One region of the Maribacter aurantiacus genome, then DNA from elsewhere that is predicted to be linked to it. Evidence: riboswitches for the same ligand, from Rfam matches in the RefSeq annotation. Region 1 holds a riboswitch; the other holds the start of a gene.
What was found. A riboswitch is a leader RNA that binds a small molecule or an ion and turns the genes downstream of it on or off. The one in region 1 is predicted to bind S-adenosylmethionine.
Positions count from the first base shown of each region.

Region 2: another riboswitch for S-adenosylmethionine. It lies ahead of FEK29_RS15265 (homocysteine S-methyltransferase family protein); the one in region 1 lies ahead of FEK29_RS16945 (O-acetylhomoserine aminocarboxypropyltransferase/cysteine synthase family protein).

Region 1 is NZ_VBUK01000014.1:63,274-68,496, reverse strand. Features, by position in the region: gene thrA (bifunctional aspartate kinase/homoserine dehydrogenase I) at 1-2,415, opposite strand, end outside; gene FEK29_RS16945 (O-acetylhomoserine aminocarboxypropyltransferase/cysteine synthase family protein) at 2,477-3,757, opposite strand; SAM riboswitch class I at 3,900-4,015, opposite strand; gene FEK29_RS16940 (endonuclease domain-containing protein) at 4,859-5,197, shown strand.
Region 2 is NZ_VBUK01000011.1:20,426-25,648, forward strand. Features, by position in the region: gene FEK29_RS15250 (HEPN domain-containing protein) at 1-4, shown strand, start outside; gene cobA (uroporphyrinogen-III C-methyltransferase) at 6-842, shown strand; gene FEK29_RS15260 (NAD(P)/FAD-dependent oxidoreductase) at 902-1,963, shown strand; SAM riboswitch class I at 2,103-2,228, shown strand; gene FEK29_RS15265 (homocysteine S-methyltransferase family protein) at 2,322-3,326, shown strand; gene metH (methionine synthase) at 3,329-5,223, shown strand, end outside.

The DNA of each region.
Region 1 (5,223 bases):
ATCGATACCTTTTCGGGCCTCGATATTTTTGGCCGATTTCAAGATCTGGTCGATCAGTGTTCCTCCAACGTTTCCGTGACCGAAAACCGCCAGATTTACCTTTTTGCTCACCCCGAAAATCTGCCCATGCATCACGTTTACTGCCTTGGTCAAGTCCGATTTCCGCACCACCAAACTCACGTTTTTACCCGATACCGTATTGTTGAACAACAGCGGTACGATCTGGTTTTTGATAAGGGCATTGAAAGGTTTGTGGAAGGTGCTCAAATCCTGACCTACCACGGAAATGACCGATACGTCGGCTACCACCTTGATCATATTGATGTCCTGACTCTGGAAATCGCTCGAAAACTCGTTCTCCAAGGCTCGCTTGGCGCGTTCCGCCTTGTCGCGCTTCACCACCAAACCGATTCCCCGCTCCGAAGAACCCTGGGAAATAATGCTTACACTGATGTTGATGGCCTCCAAAGTCTTGAAGATACGGGCATCAATACCCACTTTCCCCAACAAACCGCGCCCTTCCAGGTTGATCAAGGCCACATCCTCAATGACCGAAATGGAACGGATACCTTCTTTGCTGGACTTGGCACTGATCAGCGTGCCCTCGTTATCGTCGTTATAAGTGTTTAAAATCCGTAGCGGAATGTTCTTTTCAATCAACGGAATAATCGTCTTGGCATGCAAAATCGTGGCTCCAAAGTTGGCCATCTCGTTCGCCTCTGCATAACTCAAGTTGCTGATTCGCTTGGCCTCCTTCACATAATCCGGATTGGCAGTAAAAATTCCATCGACATGCGTATAATTTTGCAACTCTTCGGCATCCAAGAAATTGGCCAAAAGGGCGGCGCTGTAATTACTGCCGTTCCTTCCCAGCGTAGTGGTTTCCCCGTCCTCGGTAGCGGCAATGAAACCCGTAATGATGGGAACGGCATCGTGGGGCAATTCCGCAAACTTCAACAACACCTTTTCCTTGGAAACATGTTCCAAGACTTTGGCATCCCCAAAAGTGGCATCGGTGGTAATGAGTTCCCGTGAATCCAAAAATCGGGCATTAATGCCTTTACCGATCAAAAGTTTGGTCACCAATTTAGCCGAAATCAATTCCCCATACGCCAAAACCTCATCCTTAATCTTGGCACTATAATCGCCCAATAAGGAAACCCCTTCGAACAACTTGGCCAAGCTCTTGAACTCCTTGGAAAGGTTTACATTGCAGTACGTATGCTGTTGGTAATTTTCCAGTGCCTCGAAATCTTCCTTGTACGGTTTTCCCTTGGCGGCCTTATCCAACAGACTTTCCAATTGATCGGTCGCCTTTTCACGTGCGGATAACACCACGGCAATATTCTCGCCTGACTTCACTTTGGAAACGATGACGTCCAACACGCGTTCCAATCCCTCTCCGTTGCTCAAGGACTTCCCCCCGAATTTCAAGACTTTTACCTTTCCCGATTTTCCATTTGTATTGAAAATGGAACTCAGCAGTTTTTCCATTTGCTCGAACTCGATCAGAAAGGCATCATGACCATGGAGCGATTGTACCTCGCCATAGGTTACGTTACTATTGGCCTGGGCCAACTGTTTAAAGGTATCCTTGTTCTCCTTCGCCGTAAAAAACAGGTCGGAATCCACCCCAATGATATGGATATTGGTAGCACTATTTTGAAGTTTGATGAAGTTCTCTTCGCCGTTTCGGGTCACATCGATGGTCTTCAACAATTGGTTCATCAGTTTATAGGCCGATAATTGAAAGCGTTCCTGTAACTTTTCCCCGTGGTGCATCAGCCAGCTTTCCACATTGAACACCTGAAGCTCCTCGTTCGTACTGCGTTTAAACCGCTCCTTGAAGGACTCGGGGGTACGATAGCACAACATGGCGTGCATACGGGCGTCGTGTACGGGCTGTTTGGAATTCACCAGAAACTGTTCCTGGATCTGACAATTGGCGATGAGCCAATCGGTCGATTTCCAGTCAGACGCCACTGGAACCAGATGCTCCGTCAAATTGGGATTGATGGCCGCCATTTCCCAGGCGATACCCCCTCCCAAAGAACCCCCGATGATGGCAAAAAGCTTTTTAATGTTCAGTTTTTCCAACCCCAACAAGAAAATGCGGGCGATATCCCCGGCCACAAAATCCTTATAATTTTCAATGACAAACTTATCGTATCCGTTTCCGGGGATGTTAAAACAAAGGATGGTATACTTTTTCGTATCGATGCATTTTCCATCGCCGATTAAGGCAGACCACCAACCGTTTTCTCCCGTAACGTTGGAATTCCCCGTGAGGGCATGGTTCACCAAAATTATGGGAGCCGTATGGAGCTTGGCCCCAAACAGTTCATAGGACAGTTCTATATCCTGGGTTACTCCAGAAAGCGTGGTATATTCCCTTATATGTAAATGATGTAGCATAGGATGCCAAAATTATCTATTTATCAGCGTTTTGCCGTGTATTGACTCGTTTCTTTTACCGCTAGATATTGGCTGCGGCAAAGGCCTGTTCCAAATCGGCCTTTAAATCTTCTATATCCTCTAGGCCAACGGAAAGTCGGATCAAATCCTGAGAAACGCCCGCACCCAGTTGCTGTTCTTGCGTCAACTGCTGATGTGTGGTACTCGCCGGATGGATAATGAGGGATTTTGTATCGCCAATATTTGCCAAAAGCGAGAATATTTTGGTGGCATCGGTCACGCTTTTGGCCGCTTCAAATCCTCCTTTAACCCCAAAGGTAACCAAGCCGCTTTGGCCTTTGGGCAGGTATTCCTGGGCCAAATCATAATAATCGTCGCCCTTTAATCCGGGATATTTTACCCAAGCGACCTCGTCCCTGCTTTGCAGCCATTCTGCAAGCTCCAAGGCATTCGCACTATGTTGCTTAATACGCACGGGTAAGGTTTCCAATCCCTGTATAATTTGAAAGGCATTGAACGGACTCAAAGCACCGCCAAAATCCCTAAGACCTTCCAAAATCAGTTTAAAGGTAAAGGCTGCAGCTCCCAAGGCTTCATGATATACTAAACCGTGATACCCTGCGGAAGGTTCCGTAAATTCCGGGAATTTTCCATTGGCCCAGTCGAAAGTACCCGCATCGATAATGGCACCGCCCAAAGATGTACCCTGACCCCCAATGTATTTTGTCAAAGAATGGATGACCAAATTGGCGCCATGTTCAATGGGGTTTAATAATGCCGGAGTGGCTACCGTATTATCCACGATGAACGGAACGCCCGCTGCTTTGGCTTCCTTGGATATAGCCTTTAAATCGAGAACGTCCAGTTTTGGATTTCCCAAAGATTCCACAAAGATAGCCCTGGTATTTTCCTTTACGGCCTTCCCAAAATTTTCGGGTTTTGAGGCATCTACAAAGGTCGTATGGATTCCCAAACGTGGGAGCGTCACATTCAACAGGTTGAACGTACCCCCATATAAACTGCTGGAGGCTACAATATGGTCCCCGGCCTTTAAAAGCGTCAACAACCCCGTAGAAATGGCAGCCGTTCCCGAGGAGAATACCACCGCACCGATACCACCTTCCACAGCGGCCAAACGGTCCTGAAGAATCTGGTTGGTAGGGTTGTTCAAGCGGGTATAAATAAAGCCCAATTCGGCCAAGGAAAATAGATTGGCCGCATGTTGGGTGTTATTGAATACGTACGACGATGTCTGATAGATAGGTACGGCCCTAGTACCTGCGGATTGTGTAGTGTCATGCCCGGCATGAAGTGCGTTCGTTGCTAATTTTTGATTGCTCATGATTTTTGTTTTTTAATGGTTAAGTCCTTGATTGATCGCGGACATCATAAATTGATTAAAAAAGCCAAACCCGAACCTGCCGACGATGCGGTTCGATAAAATCAAAAAGTTATAAGAAAGTGAATCGAAGAAATTTCGATGACTGTTATCCTTCCCCAAACGGGGTAGAATGTAGCACCTTCTTGTTTCCGATAATCGGGTGAACAAGGGTTGCTAAGGCTTCAAAGGGTCCAATCCCTCCACCTTTCTTGATAACTATTCAATACGTGTTTGAACTTAACGGGGCAAATATAAGGGCAGGAACTTTTAAAATCCTAATCAAATCCAAAAATTTAACAAAACCCTAGTGAAACGATAGGTTTAAACCTCTTTCCCTTTATGGCAAACCTTAAAAAGCTCCTCCCTTTAAAAAAGGGAGGTGGCGCGATACGGAGTATCGGGTCGGAGGGATTGTAAAATATTAATTAAAATCCCAATCTCCCCGACTCGGCATGGCCGAATCACCCCTCTTTGCAAAAGAGGGGTGCAAATTTTATAGCAAACAAGTGAAAATTTAAGTTCCAAAAAAAGCTCCTCCCTTTGGAAAAGGGAGGTGACGCGATACGAAGTATCGGGTCGGAGGGATTGAAAATATTAACCTAAATCCCTATCTCCCCAATTCGGCATGGCCGAATCAACCTTCTTTAAAAAAGAAGGGAGCAAATTTTATACTAAACAAGTTGATAATGTAAGTTCCAAAAAAAGCTCCTCCCTTTAGTAAAGGGAGGTGGCACGATACGAAGTATCGGGTCGGAGGGATTGAAAATATAAACTCAAAACCAAACTCCCCGATTCAGCAACGCCGAATCACCCCTCTTTTCTAAAGAGGGGAGCAAATTTTATAATAAACGAGTGAAAATTTAAGTTCCAAAAAAAGCTCCTCCCTTTTTCAAAGGGAGGTGGCGCGATACGGAGTATCGGGTCGGAGGGATTGAAATTTTTGAACAAACAAGTCAATCTCCCCGATTCAGCAACGCCGAATCACCCCTCTTTTCTAAAGAGGGGAGCAAATTATTAGTATTTTTAGTTGTGCCTAATAAACACCATAACCGCAAGGAATTTTTGGACAGAAGAAAAGAGCTTAGAAAAAAGTTAACTTCTGCCGAAGCCTTTTTATGGAAACATCTGAAAGCAAAACAATTGGAAGGTAGAAAATTCCACAAGCAACACAGTATTGACTGGTTCATTGTGGATTTTTATTGCCCTTCTGAAAAATTAATCATTGAATTGGATGGGCAAGTCCACATGAATCCAGTGGCCCACACCCATGATGAAAAACGGACCGAGCACATTGAGAATCTTGGTTTGAAGGTAATCCGATTTGAAAACAAAATGGTATTTGAAAATTTACCATCCGTACTAGAAGAAATCAAAAATAACTTTACAAGCTCCTCCCTTTAGAAAAGGGAGGTGGCTCGATACGGAGT
Region 2 (5,223 bases), on a different contig from region 1:
TTAAAATGCAGTTTAACAAACAACCCAATCAAAAAACAATCGCAGCGGCAGTAAACACTCCCTTCCAAACGGGGGGGAGGTTAACTGTTGTGGGAGCAGGACCAGGTGACCCTGAATTGATTACCGTAAAGGCAATAAATGCCCTTCAAAGCGCCGATGTAGTTTTGTATGATGCTCTTGTTAACGAAGAGCTTTTAAAATATGCCCCAAAGGCAGAAAGGATATTCGTTGGAAAAATAAAAGGTTGTTACACCTATCAACAGGACCAAATAAATGAGTTGATTGTTTCCAGAGCAAAATCCCACGGACACGTAGTCCGGTTAAAAGGGGGTGATCCCTTTGTTTTTGGACGAGGGGCCGAGGAAATGGAATTTGCAGCTTTCCACGGTCTGGAAACGGCAATGGTTCCCGGAATTTCGTCCAGTTTAAGTGTGCCGGCCTATCAAAATATCCCAGTTACTAAAAGAGGGGCTTCGGAGAGTTTTTGGGTCATTACGGGAACTACAAAACAGCATAAATTATCAGGAGACGTAGCCTTGGCAGCTAAAAGTAATGCTACGGTTGTCATTCTCATGGGAATGTCCAAGTTACCCGAAATTGTTTCTTTTTTTAAAAAGGAAGGGAAGGACGAAACAGCTATTGCCATTATCCAAAATGGTACTTGGAAGGAAGAGAAAATAGCGGTAGGGACTATTTCCAATATAGAAGACGAAGTAAAGAAGAATAGGTTGTCCAATCCTGCCATCATTATTATTGGTGAAGTGGTTGGACATCGGCAAAAGCTTATCGAAATAAAAAAACGATATGTAGATAGTAAAGAGTTAAAAGTTCTAAGTGAATAGATAAAAGATTTTTTTGCCTAAACAGCTAACTCCTAACCACTAAATCCTAATTAAGAAGTATGATAAAAACAGATATTGTAATCATAGGTGCAGGCCCAACAGGATTATTCACCGTATTTGAAGCAGGACTGCTAAAATTAAAATGCCATCTTATCGATGCATTGCCACAGCCTGGTGGTCAGTGCTCGGAGATTTATCCCAAAAAACCGATTTATGATATTCCAGCTTTTCCGGAAATATTGGCGGGTACATTAGTGGATAATCTTATGGAACAGATAAAGCCATTTGAAGCCGGATTTACCTTGGGAGAACGGGCGGAAACCTTGGACAAACAAGAAGATGGCTCCTATATAGTTACCACGAACAAAGGTACACAGCACCATGCACCCGTTGTGGTGATTGCAGGCGGTTTGGGCTCTTTCGAGCCAAGAAAGCCTCCCATTTCCAATATTGTGGATTTTGAGGATAAAGGCGTGGCCTATATGGTTAAGGACCCGGAGGTCTATCGTGGTAAAAAGGTGGTTATTGCCGGTGGAGGAGATTCTGCCCTAGACTGGGCCATTTTCTTGGCCGATGTCGCTTCGGAAGTATCCTTGGTTCACCGTAGAAATGAATTTCGAGGAGCCTTGGACTCTGTTGAGAGAGCATCGGAATTGGCCAAATTGGGTAAAATAAAATTATTCACGGAAGCCGAGGTTAAAAAATTATATGGCGATGAGAAGTTGGAAGCCGTTGTCATCAAACATAACGACACCGAAAAGGGTGAAACCTACCTAGAAGTGGATAATTTTATTCCGCTTTTTGGACTTTCACCGAAATTGGGTCCTATCGGAAATTGGGGATTGGAAATTGAGAAGAATGCTATAAAGGTGAACAATGCCAAGGACTATCAGACAAATATACCGGGAGTTTTTGCCATTGGAGATGTCAATACCTATGAGGGCAAGTTGAAATTGATTCTTTCCGGTTTTCATGAAGCGGCGGTAATGTGTCAGTATGCTTATCAAATCATCAATCCCGGCAAACGATATGTGATGAAATATACTACGGTTGGTGGGGTAGAAGGATTTGATGGCTCCAAAAAAGAGGCTAAAAAAGAAGTGGTACAAAGTATAGCATAGTAATTTTTGAAACGACTAAGGAACCCTTCAAGAATACTAATTGAAGGGTTTTTTGTTATGGAAAAGTCTTTACAAAAATGATTATTTGGTTTTGAACGGGTAGAGCCGTTACTTTGCCCCAGTTCTATTAAAAACTGTATTGTTATCAAGAAAGGTGGAGGGAATAGACCCATTGAAGCCTTGGCAACCCTTGGACTAGTCTGATTTGGTCAGTAGGTAAGTAGGTGCTACGTTCTATCCCGAATGCCATCGGGAAAGATAACCCCAAAAGGCCTAGCCCAAATTCCTATTCTTGATTCCTTACGTTACATTTAAATGATTTAAAATAGGAGGTTATAACGTCCAATATGAAACAGAAATGAGCAATATAAAAGAGGAAATTCAAAAAAGAATTTTGGTATTGGATGGTGCGATGGGCACTATGTTGCAGCAATACAAGTTTACAGAGACGGATTTTCGTGGTGAACGATTTAAGGATTGGCACATAGATGTTAAAGGAAATAACGATATGTTGGCCCTTACGCAGCCAGAAGCTTTGGCGGAGGTACATCGTAAATATCTAGAGGCTGGGGCGGATATCATTGAGACCAATACTTTTTCCAGCACCACCATAGCTATGGCAGATTATGAGATGGAGGATTTTGTCTATGATTTTAATTATGAATCGGCCGTCATCGCCAAAAAAGTTGCCGAAGAATACACATTGACAACACCAGAAAAACCACGCTTTGTAGCAGGTAGTATGGGACCAACGAATAAAACAGCCAGTATGTCCCCAGATGTAAATGATTCAGGTTACAGGGCCATTACTTTTGAGGAATTACGCATAGCGTATAAACAACAAGTAGAAGCCCTTTTGGATGGTGGTGTGGATGTTTTGTTGATAGAAACCATAACGGACACCTTAAATTGTAAGGCCGCTTTATTTGCAATAGAAGAAGTAAAGGAAGAACGAAATATAGACGTTCCAATCATGATAAGCGGGACCATTACGGATGCATCTGGCAGAACGTTAACGGGTCAAACCGCGGAGGCATTTCTTATTAGCGTATCCCATATTCCTTTGTTAACTGTAGGACTCAACTGTGCCTTGGGAGCTAAGGACTTAGTGCCCCATTTAGAGGTCCTTTCCAAGAAGAGTGAGTTCGGAATCTCGGCCCATCCCAATGCCGGACTGCCCAATGCTTTTGGGGAATACGACCAAAATCCGGAACAAATGGCGAGTCAAATTAAGGAGTATTTGGATAAAGGGTTGATTAATATTATTGGGGGTTGTTGTGGAACTACGCCCGCCCATATTAAAGCAATTGCTGATTTGGTTAAGGATTACAAGCCAAGGCCATTAATGGTAGAGCAGGTATAGATATGGAAAGCAAACAAAAAAAATACCTTAAACTAAGCGGTCTGGAACCTTTAGTGGTTACACCAGAAAGTAATTTTATTAACGTAGGAGAAAGGACCAACGTAGCTGGTTCCAAAAGATTTCTGCGACTGATAAAAGAGGAAAAATTTGAAGAAGCATTGGATGTTGCTAGGGAACAGGTAGAAGGAGGAGCCCAGATAATCGATATCAACATGGACGATGGACTGATCGATGGTAAAGCAGCCATGGTCAAGTTTTTGAATTTGGTCATTGCCGAACCAGATATTGCGCGTGTCCCCATCATGATCGATAGTTCCAAATGGGAGATTATCGAAGCAGGTCTGCAAGTGGTTCAAGGTAAATGTGTTGTTAATTCCATTAGTCTAAAAGAGGGCGAAGCGGAATTCATACATCACGCCAAATTGATAAAGCGATATGGGGCTGCGGTCATCGTTATGGCTTTTGATGAAGTTGGTCAGGCGGACAATTACGAAAGACGTATTGAAATCGCCCGACGTTCTTACGATATTCTGGTTAACCAAGTGGGCTTTCCTCCAGAGGACATCATTTTTGACCTGAATATATTTCCAGTAGCTACGGGGATGGACGAACACAAATTGAATGCGCTCGATTTCATAAAAGCTACGAAATGGGTTAGGGAAAACTTACCCTATTGCAGTGTTAGTGGTGGTGTAAGTAATGTTTCTTTTTCATTTCGTGGTAATAATCCAGTTCGGGAGGCCATGCATTCGGTGTTTTTGTATCATGCGATAAAGGCCGGAATGAACATGGGTATCGTAAACCCAACGATGTTGGAGGTATATGACGATATTCCCAAGGACCTTCTGGAGCACGTAGAGGACGTAATGTTAAACCGTCGAGAAGATGCAACGGAGCGGCTCCTGGAATTTTCGGAATCCATTGTAGGTAAGGCCAAGGAAAGCAAGGTGGATAATTCTTGGAGAGAGGAACCCTTGCAGGAACGAATTACAAGGGCATTGGTCAAAGGAATCGATCAGTATATTGAAGTGGATGTGGAAGAAGCCAGAAAGGCATCTGACAAACCTATTGAAGTCATTGAAGGACATTTGATGACCGGGATGAACGTGGTAGGGGATTTATTCGGGAGCGGTAAAATGTTCCTGCCCCAAGTAGTGAAATCGGCGCGGGTCATGAAAAAAGCCGTTGCCTATTTGTTGCCCTATATTGAAGAGGAGAAATTGGCCAATCCGCAGGAAGGGGACTCCGAAGGTAATGGAAAAATATTGATGGCGACCGTGAAGGGGGATGTCCACGATATTGGAAAAAATATTGTCAGTGTGGTGCTGGCGTGTAACAATTATGAGATTATTGATTTGGGGGTAATGGTACCTCCGGAAAAAATAATACAGGAAGCCATAAACCATAATGTGGATATCATAGGCCTGAGCGGATTGATCACCCCTTCCTTGGATGAAATGGTACATCTTGCGAAGGAGATGCAACGAAACAATTTTAATATCCCATTACTGATTGGAGGGGCAACGACGAGCAAGGCCCATACCGCGGTCAAAATTGATCCCCAATATACGGAGGCCGTGGTCCATGTAAACGATGCTTCCAGGGCCGTAACCGTCGTTGGCGATCTTCTACAGAAAGAAACTTCGGCGGCTTACAAAATCAGAATTAAGGAAGACTATGATGACTTTAGGGACAAATTTTTAAAGCGTTCCGTAAAGAAGGAATATAAAACCATAGTGCAGGCCCGTGAGAATAAGTTTCAAATCGACTGGGGCAACGCTAAAATAAAGGAACCTCATATGATGGGGATACAGGTGATAGAAAATCAAGAGCTGGATAAATTAGTCTCCTATATTGATTGGACCCCTTTCTTTAGAAGTTGGGAATTGCATGGGAA